DNA from 3 places in the Bradyrhizobium sp. USDA 4473 genome. Region 2 is predicted to be linked to each of the others. Evidence: riboswitches for the same ligand, from Rfam matches in the RefSeq annotation. Region 2 holds a riboswitch; each other region holds the start of a gene.

Region 1 (4,932 bases), 6.1 Mb from region 2:
GCGCCCGCGATAGGGCGATCCCGCCGGTCCCGGCGCGACACGCCCCCCCGCAAGCGCCGCGCGCAACGCGGCCTTCTCCGCGTCGGCGCAAGCGCCCTGCCCGAACACATGCAGGCCGTCGCCAAATTGGCTTTCCTTGAGATCGCAGACGAAACGATCAATCTGCGGAATCGCTTCGGCTGCGGAAATCGAGGTTGCGAAACCGAGATCCTCCTCCAGACCGGCGATCCGCGCTTCCTCGCGGATCGCAGCAATCAGGCGCTGCCGCCGCGCCGGATCGAGGCCGTCAGCGGTCGAATATTCATCGAGCAGGCGCTCGAGTCTGCGCAAGCCTTCCGGGACCGCGGCCTGCGCCAGCGGCGGCGGCAGATGACCGATCGTCACCGCACCGATCCGGCGCTTGGCCTGCGCCGCCTCGCCGGGATCGTTGACGATGAAGGGATAGACGACGGGCAGATCGCCGATCAGCGCCTCCGGCCAGCACACGGGCGACAGCGCAACCGATTTGCCGGGTAGCCATTCCAGCGTACCATGCGCGCCCATATGGACCACGGCATCGATGCCCTGCTGCCGTAGCCACAGATAAAACGCGACATAGGCATGGCGCGGCGTGCGCGAGAGATCGTGATAATCGGCGTCGCGCTGGCCAACCTCACCGCGCTCCGGCTGAACCACAATGACCGACTTGCCACATTCGATCGCGGCGAAATGAAAGGCGCCGTCTCGGCAATCCGGATCATCCTCCGCCGCGCCCCATGCGCGCGCGAGATCGTCCTGTAACTGCTGCGGGAGGCTGGAGATCGCCGCGCGATAGTCGGCGACGCCCCATGTTAGTTTCGAGCGGAGCAGCACCTCGCCCAGCGACTCCACCGGCGCAAGATCAAATCCCGCGGCCGCGAGATCGGCCAGCAATGTCTCGACCGAAGCAAGCGCATCGAGGCCCACGGCATGCGCGATCTGATGCGGACGGCCCGGGTAGTTCGAGAGCACGAGCGCGAGCGTCTTGTCTTGCGCCGGCTTGCTCGCAAGTCGATGCCAGGCTGCGACGCGCGCGACAACAGCTGCGACGCGCTCGGCATCCGGCCGATGTGCCAGATGCGCGAACTGCAGATCGGCATCGCGCTCGCCCGGTGATTTGAAGCTGACGACGCCGGCAAACAGGCGGCCGTCGACCTCCGGCAGCACGACATGCATCGCCAAATCGCCGGGCGAAAGGCCACGCAGCGACTCCGTCCAATCCTCGCGCCGCGCCGTGGATAGGGCGACCTGGAACACCGGACACGCTACGGCGTCGAACGGGCTCGTGCCGTCATCGCCAGCCGCGGAGAACGCGGTTGCGTTGACAATGGCGGCCGGCGTGGATCGCGCGAACTGCGCGCGCAGCCAATCGGCGACACCAGCCGCCTTCAGCGACGTGACGAAGACGCCGTGGGCATCGAATCCCTTCGCCCGCAATGCATCGATCAGTGCATCGACCGGCGCCGTGTCGCCGGCCGCCAGATACGAACGATAGAAGGTCACCAGCACGAGCGGCCGGCCATCCGACGCCGGCAGCGCCGCGACCGCACCGCGCCCGGAATCGTAGACGCCGATCTCGGGAAGATCGATCTCGCCGACAACAGGTCCGGCATAGAGCCCGGACGCCAGCGCCAGTTGCGCGATCACGGCCTGTGCGGCAACGGGGCCGCCCTTGTCGCACAGCACTTTCAGGCGACGCAGTGTCGAGACCGGCAAGGTCGAAAATTCATCAAGCCGCAGATCGTCGCGTCCGTCCGCCGGCAGCACCACCAAAGCGATGCCGCGTTCCTTTGCCAGACGGTGCACCGCGGCCAGCCCGTATGACCAATAGGGCTCGCCGCCGATCAGCCGGATCAGGATGCCGCGCGCGTGCGACAGCGTCCGCTCGATATAGGTGTCGACCGACAGCGGATGGCGCAGCTCCGCGAGATTGGCGAGCCGCAGCGGCGGCAGCGCGGCGCGGCCGCGACGCCAACCGGCCGCGAACGCAGCGAGATCGCTGTCGGAAAACGACAACACCACGAGATCGGCCGGATCCTGGCCGAGGTCCCTTGGCGTTGCGGTCTCTTCAAGGCCGCGGCTCTCGCGGAAGACGACATGCATCAGACACCAAGCCGCGCCCTGATCGCGGATTCATCGATATCGCCGTGTTCGCCGATCACGACCAGCTTCGACTGCCGCGGGCGCATGCCCCAAGGCATGTCGAACTGATGCCGCACCCGCTCGCCGACCGATTGCACCAGCAACCGCATCGGCTTGCCTTCGACCGCGATATAGCCTTTGGCGCGCAGCACGTTCTGCTCGCGCGCCAACCCCTTGATCGAGGCCACCAACGCATCGATATCCGTAACCTCCGGAAGATCGATCACCACCGAATTGAAATCGTCGTGCTCGTGCTCCTCCTCGCCGTCGTGATGCGAGGGCCGTGACGCGAGGTCATCCTCCGCCGCCGCCTCAAGGCCCAGGATCACGCGGGCATCGATGGCACCGTCGACGATCGGCAGCATCGGCACCTCGCGCGGCATCTCGGCCGCGATCACTTCTTTCGCCGCCTTGATCCCCTCCGCCCCGGCGAGATCGGCCTTGGTCAGCAGCACGACATCGGCACAGGCGATCTGGTCCTCGAACACCTCCGACAGTGCCGTCTCGTGATCGAGATTCTCATCGGCCGCGCGTTGCGCGTCGACCGCGGCCACGTCAGGCGCAAAGCGGCCGGCGGCGACGGCCTCGGCATCGGCCAGCGCGATCACGCCGTCGACCGTGATCCGCGAACGGATCTCCGGCCAGTCGAACGCCTTGAGCAACGGCTTCGGCAAAGCGAGGCCCGATGTCTCGATCACGATGTGATCGGGCTTCACGGGTCGCGCCAACAACTGCTCCATCGCCGGGATGAAATCGTCGGCGACGGTGCAGCAGATGCAGCCATTGGCGAGCTCGACGATGTTCTCGCTCGGGCAATTGGCATCGGCGCAGGATTTCAGGATGTCGCCATCGACACCTTCGCTGCCGAATTCGTTGACCAGCACCGCGAGCTTCTTGCCGTTGGCGTTGCGGATCAGGTGCTGGATCAGCGTCGTCTTGCCGGATCCGAGAAAGCCGGTCACGACGGTGACCGGAACCTTGGCGAGGGTAGTCATTCGGCGGCCTCCGGCACGACGGGAAGAGGTGGAATGCGGGCGAGCGATTGCTTGCGGAAGATTTCGGGACGGCTGCGCCACGGCACGATGCCGTCGGGCGCCGCCGCATAGGCGGACGCGCCGGCGATCACATCCCTGGCATTGGCTTCGGATAAGCGGCCGTAGACATAGGACCATCGCCCCGGCGCGCTGAGCGCGACCGAGCAGCCCTGGCTGCACGCCGACAGGCATTCCACGGGAACCAGATTGACGTCATCGGGCACGCCAGCCTCGACGAGGGCGGCATGCAGGCGCGCACCGGGCGCGGCCTCACCTTCGCCCAGCGTCTGGCCGGCGCGGCAGGTGATACAGACATGAAGTGTAACGCTCATCGCCCTTCCTGGATTGACAACGGGAAGCGATGAGGCACACGAACCGATGCGAACAGGTTCGTTCCCCGTCGCGGAACACCCCGTCCGCCGGTCTCACAACTGCTGCGCTGGCAGGTCTCCCGGCTTGCGGAGCAGGATTTCTCCCTTCGATCCCCGCCTTCCCGATCCCCTTGGGGAATCAGTGGCTTTGGGCATCTCTCCGGTCACGGTCGCGGGGGCGGCTGCTTTTCAGGCCCGACTTGAGCCCTATCGCATTCCCTCTTCGCCTGTCATAGGACAGGAACCAACGCGGGCCCACCATTCGTCCGCGGCTCGAACTTGTCAAGCCGAAGGAACGCCATGACGTCTGAAGGAAACGGGGCCGAAGACGAGATCGTCAGCAGCGATGCGTCGCTGGACGCGCGCCACGCGACCAAGATGGCGAAAAAGAAGGTCGCCCGCGACAAGATCATGGCGACCAAGAGCGGCGAAAAGGGCCTGATCATCGTTCATACCGGCGCCGGCAAGGGAAAATCGTCCTCGGCCTTCGGCATGATCGTGCGCTGCGTCGCGCACGGCTTTCCCTGCGCCGTGGTGCAATTCATCAAGGGCGCCTGGGATACCGGCGAACGCCGCCTGCTCACCGGGCATTTCGGCGACCTCTGTCAATTCCACGCGATGGGCGAAGGTTTTACCTGGGAAACGCAGGATCGCGCCCGAGACATTGCAGCCGCCCAAGCGGGCTGGGAAAAGGCCAAGCAGCTGATCGCCGACCCGAGCCTGCGTATGGTGGTGCTCGACGAGATCAACATCGCGTTGCGCTACGACTATCTCGCAATCGCCGATGTCGTCCAATTCCTCACGACGTCGAAGCCGCCGATGACACATGTCGTGCTCACCGGACGCAACGCCAAGGACGAATTGATCGAGATCGCCGATCTCGTCACCGAGATGACGCTGGTGAAGCATCCGTTCCGCTCCGGCATCAAGGCGCAGCCGGGCGTCGAGTTCTGACGGACAGCACCATGGCGCGCGCGTTGATGATCCAGGGAGCGGGCTCGGACGTGGGCAAGTCGCTCATCGTCGCCGGCCTCGCGCGCGCTGCCACGCGACGCGGCTTCCGCGTGCTGCCGTTCAAGCCGCAGAACATGTCGAACAACGCGGCCGTGACCATCGACGGCGGCGAGATCGGACGCGCGCAGGCCTTGCAGGCGCTCGCCGCTGGCGTCGAGCCGCACACCGATATGAACCCGGTGCTGCTGAAGCCGGAAACCGATGTCGGTGCCCAGATCATCGTGCACGGCAAGCGCATCGCGACCGCCCGCGCGCGCGACTATGCCGTCATGAAGCCGTCGCTGATGGGCGCAGTGCTGGAGAGCTTTGAGCGGCTGAAGGCGCGCGCCGACCTGGTGATGGTCGAAGGCGCC
Region 2 (4,932 bases):
GATAGATCCAATGCGGGATCGAGCCGAGCCAGTTCCAGACACGCTCCCGCCGCGTGGTGTCGAGCGCGATCTCGCCGCTGCGTGAGGAGACGTAGAGCTCGGTGCCATCGGGATCGCCAAGGCCGATCAGATAGAGCGGCCGCAGCGGATCGAAGCGTGCGGTGACCGACCATTGGTCGCGTGTCACCGTATCGAGCAATTGCGGCCGCACCGCATGCGGATGATGGCGAGCGACCGCGAGTGCCTGATCCGGCGAGACATGGTCGATGACAGCACCGTCGATCGCCGAGATCGTAACGGAGCCTCCCTTCCAGCCGGTCACGCGATAGACCGGAACATCGTCCATCATCGAGAGCCGGAGATCGCGGGGATAGCGCTCCATCCCCGCGATCGCCATCGCGCGATCGGGTGCGACTCGCACCTTGCCCCACGAAATGACCGGGAGCGCAGACAGCCGCTCGCTGTCGGTGAGGCGCGGAAACGCCACATACATCATGACGAGGCCGGAGATGAACCACATCGCGAACAGCAGACACGTCGCAATGCCGATCCAGCGATGGACGACATAGAGCCATCGCCGCGCTCGCCGGATCAGAGCGTTGCGCATGATCAGAACTTCACGTTGACGGACAGTTCGGCGGTGCGCGGCGTGCCCAGCAGCCATTGCCCGGTGCCGTTCGAGGTCGCCGCGTAGACCTTGTCGAACAGATTGTAGACGCGGAACGCGACCGTGGTGCGGTCATCAGGCTTCCATCTGATGCCGCCATTGACCACGTTGTAGCCCGGCCGCAATTGGCTGTTGGCGAGATCGGAGTACATCGCACCGACGATCTGCACGCCGCCATAGGCCGACCAGTTGGGCGCGAAATCCCATGTTAGCCAGACGTTCGACACCTGCTGCGGCACGTTGACCGGAACATTGCCGTTGTAGCTGACGATCTTGCCGCCGACCACCTGGCTGTTGTTGTCGTATCGGGCGCGCAGCAGCGCAAGGTTGGCGTCGACACGCCAGCCGTCGTTCAGCGCGAGTCCGATCGAGCCTTCGACGCCGCGGGATGATTGCTGGCCGATCTGCAATGCCAGGCCGGCGGTCGGATTGCTGGGATCAGGAATCGTCAGGCCGGTCTTGACGATCTCGTAAGCGGCCAGCGTCCACTCGCCGCGGCCGCCCCAGAACGACTGCTTGACGCCGATCTCGGCCTGCTTGCCGGTCGCGAGCTGGAACGTTTTCTGCGAGGTCGACAGCGAGATCAGGTTGCTGACCGGATCGACGCCGACCGCATACTGGCCATAGAATGCGAGGTTCTTGATCGGCTCGTACACCAGCCCGGTGCGCCAGCTGGTTCCCGACAGCGTGGTTTCAAAACTGTTCGCCGGCGTCTTGTAGTCGGTCCGATCGACCTCGGGCCGGTCGTACCGGACGCCTGTCACGAGCGACAATTGGTCGGTCAGCGACAGGCGATCCTCGGCGAACAGCGCATATTGATTGACGACCGCATTGAAGCCCGGCGTCGTCGCCGTCGTGGTCGCGAAGAACGACCCGGGATCGAACACGTAGGGATTGACCGACGACGCGCCGCCGTAGGGCGAGTTGTTGATGTGGGTGAAGTCGATCCGGTTGACGTCGAACCCGGCAACGACCTGGTTCGCGAGACCGAACACGCGACCGCTGAAGGTCGCATCCATCCGGTTACCGAACTGCTTCTGGTCATGGAAGATCTCGATATAGCTCGAACGATCGATCAGCCGGGTGTTCGGATTCCAGCTGTAGTTCTCGATGTCGCGCCAGTGCCGCTCGCTGGCCAGATAATACAGCGTGTTGTTGAGCTTGATGCCGTCGGCGACATCCCATTCGGTCCTGAACTGGGTCCAGCTGTCCTGGTAGCGGATCGCGCTGTCTGATGCGTTGTAATTCTTGAAGCGCAGCGCGTCCTGGATCGAACCGTTGATCAGCGGCGTGCCGAAATAGCGCGACGGGCTGCGGTCGCCGTAGTCCTCGGACAGCGTGAAGGCGAGATTGTCCGACGCCTGCACTCGGACGGCGGCGGAGACCACCGCATTCGAGGTCTTGTCGCGATCGACCCAGCCAGCCGACATGTTGCCGGTGGCGTTGATCCGGTACGACACATTGGGATTGATCGGACCGGTGCTGTCGACCGAGAGCCGCCGCGTCATGTTGCTGTCGAGCGAGACCTCGGCCTCGTTATACGATGTGTTGAGCGGCTTCTTCGGGATCACGTTGATGACGCCGCCGATCGCGCCTTCGCCGTACAGCACCGAGGCCGGACCGCGCAGCACCTCGATGCGCTGCGTCGACCAGGTATCGTAGGGGAACGTCAAGGTGCCGGAGCCGACATAGAAGCGCGTGCCGTCATACAAGGTCATCACCGAGTTGCTGCCGGCAAAGCCGCGGGTGCTGAACGACAGGCCGCCATTGCCGGGCGCCGGCGTTGCGATGAACCCGGCCGCGTTCTGGGTGACGGCATCGAGCACATTGTGCTGGCCGCGTTCGGCAATGGTCTGCGCCGTGACGATCTCGACGCTGGCCGGTGTCTGCAATGGCGTCAGGTTGAGGCGGCTGCCGGTGCTGCCTGGCGTGGTGGCGTTGAGCGTCGGTGGTGCCGTCCCCGATGTGCCCGACGCTGCAGCACGCGGTGGGCCGCCCGCTGCCGCTGATGCTGCGGGTCTCGCGCGCGGCCGCGACGACGCCGCCGGGTTCTGGCCTCGCGCCGCAGGCTTCGGCTTCGCTGAGGCCGAGGGCGAGACCTCGATCGGATCGAGGCTGGTGGTTGGAGCTGTCTGTGCCGAGCCTTCGGCCGGCAGCAGCAACGATGACAGGGAGCAGACGAGACCGAGGCGCCATTTGCGCGCAACGGGAGAGGACGGAGACATGAAAACGGCTCGCGGTAACGTGGCACGTCACCGCGAACACGGACTGGGGCCTTGCCGAAAAGGCAGTGCTCCGATCCCACCAGGACGCCCCCGCCCGATGTGCTCGCGTGTGACCACGACTGACGGCAGGTCTCCTGGCTCACGGGTCATCGCCTGTCGACGCCTTCCCGGGCGGATAGCCCAGTGGCAAATTTGACGAAAGGCTCGCCGTTTACAGTTGCGGGGACAGCTGCGGCATTGGGGTTACCCTCGCACCGCATTCCCTTTTGATCCCCGAAGGGAACCGTCGGCGAAAACGATAGGTGCAGTCGGCATGGCTGTCAATTCGATGCGATTGTCGCACGCATGCTTTCATGTCACGCGACGCATCCCTGCATCACCTCATCGATCTCCGCACGCGAGAGCGCGCCCATCTCGGCGATGAACACGATCCGCGTGCGTGGCACGCCGGGCGCCGGCACGCCGCCGGCAGCCAAGGTCGCGCGACCGCCGGCGAGCTGAAACACCGTCAGCCGTCCGGGCTGCTCGACCGTCTCGAACAAGCCCTTCGCGCGCGCCAGCTTCGGCGCCAGTTTGCCGATCGCCTGCTGCAGGCGCGGCAGCGATACCTGCCGCTCCGACGTCCAGCTCAGCGTCTCGAACCGGTCGGACACCGGCCGTCGCGGCGCGGTCTCGCGCGGCGCGGGCAGATGATCGAGATCCGCCGGAAACAGCAGCTCCGTCGGCACCTCGCCATGCACGGCATCGACGATCACCGCCGCCGGACGCACCACGCGCACGGCATCGCGAATCGCGGCGCACGCGGCTGCATCGGCCAGATCGACCTTGCTCAGCGCCACCATATCGGCGGCCCGCAGCTGCGCGCGCAGCAGCGCATCGTCCAGCGCGGCCACCGGCTGCGTGGCGTCGACCACGCACAGCACGGTCTCCAGCGGCGCCTCCTTCCAGATCACGGGATCCATCAGATTGCGCACGATGTCCGCGGGATCGGCGATTCCGCTGGTCTCGATCACGATGAACTCGGGACACGGATCACGCCGCAGCAAACTGGCGAGCGTGCGCAGCAGGTCGCCCTCCAGCGTGCAGCAGATGCAGCCATTGCTCAGGCTGACCACGCCGTCGCTGGCGCCCGCGATCAACTCGGCATCGATATTGATCGCGCCGAAATCATTCACCACGGCGGCGATGCGCCGTCCTTGCGCATGCGCCAGCAGATGGTTGACGACCGTGGTCTTGCCCGCCCCGAGAAAGCCCGCGACCAGCAGGATCGGGACCGCCACCTCAGCCTCCGGTGACGGGCCGGCGCACCGGCCGGCCGGGACGCGCCGCGACGTCGAGCACGCCATCATTGATCAGCGGCTGGCCGCTGACCACGAGATGGCGCACGCCTTCCGCCGGGCGATTCATCGCGGAGAAGGTCGCGCGGTCGCTCAGCGTCTCGTAGTCGAACACCACGACGTCGGCGTCGGCGCCGGCCTGCAGCCTGCCCTTGGCGCGCATCGCCGGCGTGCTCGCCGACAGGATCTCGGCCGGGATCAGCGCGCATTTGCGGATGCCCTCGAGCAGCGAGAGCTTCTTGCGCTCGCGCACCCATTCGCGGATGAAGCGGGTGAAGCAACCCGCCGAGCGCGGATGCGAGGTGGCATCGTCCGGCAGCGGCCAGGCGTCGCCGCCATAGGGACGGCCATCCGACAGCGTCCAGGGCATCGCGTCGGAGGCGATCGCGCCGCCCGGATACAGCACCGCCATGTCGAGCAAATCGCGATGATGCGAATTGTTCTCGATATCGAGCACATGCCACAGCACCAGCGCCGAGGGATCTGCGGCCTGCGCCGCCAGCAACTCCTCGCGGCTGCCGAAGCGGTGACCGTCAGTCACGCGCTGCACTGAGTCGTAGCCGAGACCGTTGCGCTCCTCGAATTTCGGATCGCTGAAGAAGGTCGCGGCCAGCACGGTCGAGCCGGTGCCATAGGGATAGGCTTCCACCGTGATCGGCAGGCCCTGCGCCTGCGCTTTCGCGATCAGCGCAACGCAGCGCTC
Region 3 (4,932 bases), 2.9 Mb from region 2:
GGGATCCGAGATTGGCCGTCGTCGATCATTCTCGTCTCGGCAGCCTTATCGCTGACGGCGTCGTGGCGATCGATGATGGCCGGCTCACTGTAGCCCGTGGCGCAGAGTTCCTGGCCCGGAGCGTCGCATCAGTCTTCGACGCTCACCTGCTTCGGTCCGGGGCTACACATAGTCAGGCGGTCTAGCGACCAAGCGGAACCCAGCGTTTCATATCCGAGCTCGGCATCCCCGCAACCGGTGCATGCTTTGGGTGGCGACCAATCGCACCGCTGAAGAACGCGTCGGTTGGTTATCCCGTTCGCCGCCCCGCTGCTGAGCCGCTCATTGGAACGGTCAGATGATGTTTTTTCCGTCGGCAGTATAGTGGCGTTGATCCAGCCCAGCGTTTTCCGGCAGAAACCCGTACCAACGTGCGCGCCTGATGCCGGGCCATGTTAGGGCGGCACTCCGCCCGACGTTGCCCAACCCCGTGCCGCGTTGCGAACGTACACATCGACGACAAACCTTGGTGTAGAATTTTAATCCCGGCCAATATCGACGGCATACCACGGCATAATTGAGCTCCGCTGAGCTTGTGCTTTAACTGGGGTCAGATTCCGGCGGATGTCCTCGCCGTGATCGAACCATCGGCTGGCTTCCCTCCGCCGACGAACGTCGGTGCGATGCATAGCAGCGTCGCTCCTCCCGGACGCACTTCGCCCGGCCGCTAAAGGCGGCCGGGCGTTTTTTCCTTTCCCAAGGCCCCTCACGATTACCGAGCGCGCAAGGCCCCAAAAGCGATCGGTTTCTCGACGAGAGACACCGGGCCGAGGATCAACGGTCGAAGGGAGCGGATCCAGCGCGCAGTTCGCGCGCGGCAGCGACCATGTTGGCCAGTGCTGGGCGGATCTCCTCCCATTTCCGCGTCTTCAGGCCACAGTCCGGATTGACCCAGAGCTGCGAGTCCTGCAGCCGCTTTCGGGCCAAAGCCATGAGTTCCGTCATCTCGCTCGTCTCGGGCACGCGTGGAGAATGGATGTCGTACACGCCCGGCCCGATTTGATTTGGATATTTGTAGTTCCGAAACGCGTCGAGCAATTCCATCTTCGAGCGCGAGGTCTCGATCGAGATGACATCGGCGTCCATTGCGGCAATCGCATCGATGATGTCGTTGAACTCCGAGTAGCACATATGGGTATGAATCTGGGTTTGATCGGCGACGCCCGATGAGCAGATGCGGAAGCAATCCCCGGTCCACTCGAGATAAACCGCCCACTCCGATCGACGCGGTGGCAATCCTTCGCGCAGCGCTGCTTCGTCGATCTGGATCATGGTCGCACCAGCATTCTCGAGATCGCTGACTTCGTCTCGGATCGCGAGCGCAATTTGACGGCAGGCCTCGCTTCTCGGAATATCATCCCGAACAAACGACCAATTCAAAATTGTTACCGGTCCGGTCAACATCGCCTTCATCGGCTTGTTGGTTAGCGATTGCGCGTAGCTCCACCAGTCCACGGTGATCGGCTTCGGCCGCGAGACGTCGCCAAACAGGATCGGTGGCCGGACGCAGCGCGATCCATAGGATTGTACCCAGCCGTTTTTGGTAAACGCGAAGCCGGCGAGTTGCTCGCCGAAGTACTGCACCATGTCATTGCGCTCAAACTCGCCGTGCACGAGGACGTCCAGACCAATGTCCTCCTGCCAACGTACGGCACGCGCAGTCTCTTCCTTGAGGAACGTGTCGTATTGCCCGTCGCTCATGGAGCCTCTCGCGTGCGCCGCGCGGGCACTGCGGACCTCTGCGGTCTGCGGAAACGAGCCGATCGTTGTGGTAGGAAACGCCGGTAGTTTGAAGCGCTCGCGTTGGATCTCGGCACGCCTGACAAATGGACTGGCGCGCCGTCGCGCGGTCTGATTGATCGCACTCATCCGGGCGGCGACATTGGCGTCACGGATCTTCGGCGAAGTTCCGCGGCGGATGGTGACGCGCTCCGATTCCGCGAGAGCGTCGGCGACATTCAGATCGCCTGCGAGTGCCCGTGCCAACGTCGCAAGCTCGCGAATCTTCTGAACCGAGAACGCAACGCAGCTCTTGACGTCGGAAGCAAGCTCCGTTTCGAGCTCAACATCGACCGGCACGTGAAGCAGCGAACAGGATGGGGCGATCTGTACGCGATCCCTGCCGAGTTTCGCAATGGCGGGATCGAGCCGCTGGCGCAGCGCCGATAAATTCGTCCGCCACACATTGCGGCCGTCGATCACGCCGAGTGAGATAACGAGATCACTTCGCCCGGCAGCAATGATCTGGTCCAATAACTCTGCCGCCCGAACCAGATCGACGTGCAGGCCAGCAACAGGTAGGCGCAAGGCCGTGTGAAGATTTTCGCCAAGGCCACCGAAATAGCTGGCGACCATAATCTTGATGGCCGGCCCCTCCTTGACGAGCCGGTCATAGGCATGCAGCAAAGATTTTCTTGTCCCCTCATCGAGATCAAGGACCATGCAGGGCTCGTCAAACTGGACCCAATTCGCCCCGCGTCGGGCCAATTCCTGCAGAACCTCGATATAGACCGGTACCAGGTCATCCAGTAGTGCCAGTGGCTGGAACGCGGGATCAGCACTCTTGCCTAGCTTCAAGAAGGTGACCGGGCCGATCAGGACAGGGCGGGTTTGAAAGCCAAGGGCCTTGGCTTCCTCATACTCCTCGATAGGCTTGCGAGAGGAGAGCCTGAAAGTCTGCCCCCGATGAAATTCCGGGACCATGTAGTGGTAGTTGGTATCGAACCACTTGGTCATCTCCTGCGCGGGTGCGCCATAGCCGCGAGGTCGGTGACCGCAACTCGCATCCTGGCTGTCGCTTTGAGAACCGCGTGCCATGGCGAAATACGTCTTGAGGGAAGCAGGCTCGACTTTCGAGGCATAGACGTCCGGGATGGCGCCGACCATGACACTGGTGTCGAGCACCTGGTCGTATAGCGAGAAATCGTTCGACGGAATGATGGTGACACCGAGGGATTTCTGGCGCGCCCAGTTCGCCGCGCGCAGGCCGGCTGCGTCCTCGAGCAACTGCTGTTCGTTGATTCTTCCGGCCCAATAGCTTTCGAGCGCGAGTTTGAGCTCGCGTCTTGGACCGATGCGCGGCGTTCCGAGCGTGGCAACCGGAAGTGAGAGAAGAGACATACCGTTAACCCCATGTTGGGGGCAAAGGCCATGGCGGACGCAGGCAGGAGACGTCACGCGAGCGACGGCTGCTTGGCGTACCACCGGGACACCCCGCCCGTGGACGAACATATTGTCGGGGCAGGTCTCCTGGCTCGCGGATCATCGCCACTGTCCGGTCTTCCCGAAGCCGCGCGGGCTTCAGTGACTCTGTTGGACAGCGGCTCGCCGCTTACAGTTGCGGGGGCAGCGCCGGCATCACCGGCTTCCCTCTTAGCTCCGGATCAAGCCGAACCGGAGAACCTCGACGACTTCGATTATCGGAAAGACAACTCCGCAGTCAACCTGTCAAAGTGATGCTGTTGACGATACACGGCCACTCTTGATCGCGACGTTGAAGCCACTCTCCAAGCATGGATATCGGGATGACCATCTCCGAGGCGCGTTCGCGTCGGACCGCGTGTCAGATCGTGCAAGAGACGCATGCGGCCTTCGCGATGAAGGTCACGGTGCCGGGACAGGCCGCTCTTCACGCGATCCAGCTTTCGAAGCGCTCATCTAGCACGCTTCGATGCGCCCCCGGTTCTCCACCAACGACCAAGGATCAGCGTGAACAGGCACAATATGCGCAAAATCGGCAGCATACTGAGCGAGCATGTTGATCTACCACCAATCCTGGTAGGCGCCATGCGGATGCTTTTGGCGATACTGCGCAAAGCAAGCATAGTGACTCACCAACGAAAAGAGTAGCCCGTAATGAAAATGGCTGTTTGGAGTGCCCTCGGCGTTTTTGCTGCTGCCGTCTTTACGGTCGGCCTGTTCGGCTGGATAGCAAAGACATTTATGAACCCGGCCGTCAGGCAGATGCTCTCGAGAATGTTGAGCAGCTCAAGCCGAAGCTAGCCCGACCTGAGACTTCCCTTCTTATCCGGTCGATACGACTGCATGGAAGTGCAACTCCCCAATGTTGACTACGACGACGACCACATAGGCGCCCGCTAACGTGTCCTACGCGAGCGACGAATTTCATATCGCTTCGCCTGCGTGACTTTTGAACTTCCTTAGCGCCGATTCCAAATCGCTCGCCGCTGACGAGCGGCTTCGCCGCACTTTCCATCTCCGCAGCAGCGACAACGACCTCCGACCACATGGTTCGATGGCGGCAATCCTGCACCCAACTGTCGTCAGGCTTCCGGCAGCAAGGTTTCCCAACTGCGTTGCTCGAAGATGCAGTGCGTGACAGGAATCAGCCATTAAAGTCGAAAGTCGCCGCGAACAGGCTTAATGGCAACATAAATGAGGTAAGCAGGTCGGGAAGTCGACACAGGCGGCACAAATCTGGTGCCAATTTCCTGGCACGAAGAATGCAAGTCTTCGCTCGCCCAGGCTTCTCCTCCTGGGCAGGTCCAGCATCGCAAGTTGAAGCTTTGGCTGACCACTGAGGTTAGCGGCGCGTGACATCGAGGGACGCGCCTGCTCGCGCGGGACATCAGCAGGTGCTCGCGTCACGTTGCCGCTAACTTCCAACGATCTCGCAGGCACGTTGAAGATTGTCCTCTTTGGAATTGACGCGTGGACGAGAACCAGATGGGCCGGCAGCAATGAAGGGAATGGCTGGAACGCGCGTACTCTGGTTTTGTTTCGCTCGATCGCTGATTTGCCTGGCCGGGCTGGCAGCGACGAACAACAATGTTCGTGCCAACGACAGCGCTCTCGTCGAAAGGGTCAAGTCAACGTGGCGAGCGCAAGACGGCGAGACCATAGAACAAATCATCTCCAAGGTCTCGAAGGTGG

The links. Region 2 has a riboswitch for cobalamin ahead of ACVW17_RS03515 (TonB-dependent receptor). Riboswitches for the same ligand answer to the same signal wherever they lie in the genome.
Region 1: another riboswitch for cobalamin. It lies ahead of ACVW17_RS32285 (DUF1636 family protein); the one in region 2 lies ahead of ACVW17_RS03515 (TonB-dependent receptor).
Region 3: another riboswitch for cobalamin. It lies ahead of metE (5-methyltetrahydropteroyltriglutamate--homocysteine S-methyltransferase); the one in region 2 lies ahead of ACVW17_RS03515 (TonB-dependent receptor).

What each region holds. Positions count from the first base shown of each region.
Region 1 covers NZ_JBSSGE010000001.1:6,828,694-6,833,625, forward strand. The annotation lists gene cobN (cobaltochelatase subunit CobN) at 1-2,121, opposite strand, end outside; gene cobW (cobalamin biosynthesis protein CobW) at 2,121-3,155, opposite strand; gene ACVW17_RS32285 (DUF1636 family protein) at 3,152-3,526, opposite strand; cobalamin riboswitch at 3,619-3,829, opposite strand; gene cobO (cob(I)yrinic acid a,c-diamide adenosyltransferase) at 3,866-4,519, shown strand; gene ACVW17_RS32295 (cobyric acid synthase) at 4,531-4,932, shown strand, end outside.
Region 2 covers NZ_JBSSGE010000001.1:742,644-747,575, forward strand. The annotation lists gene ACVW17_RS03510 (PepSY domain-containing protein) at 1-607, opposite strand, end outside; gene ACVW17_RS03515 (TonB-dependent receptor) at 610-2,892, opposite strand; cobalamin riboswitch at 3,000-3,195, opposite strand; gene ACVW17_RS03520 (CobW family GTP-binding protein) at 3,249-4,172, opposite strand; gene ACVW17_RS03525 (amidohydrolase family protein) at 4,174-4,932, opposite strand, start outside.
Region 3 covers NZ_JBSSGE010000001.1:3,625,840-3,630,771, reverse strand. The annotation lists gene hemN (oxygen-independent coproporphyrinogen III oxidase) at 1-185, shown strand, start outside; gene metE (5-methyltetrahydropteroyltriglutamate--homocysteine S-methyltransferase) at 814-3,159, opposite strand; cobalamin riboswitch at 3,262-3,460, opposite strand; gene ACVW17_RS16820 (nodulate formation efficiency C protein) at 4,749-4,932, shown strand, end outside.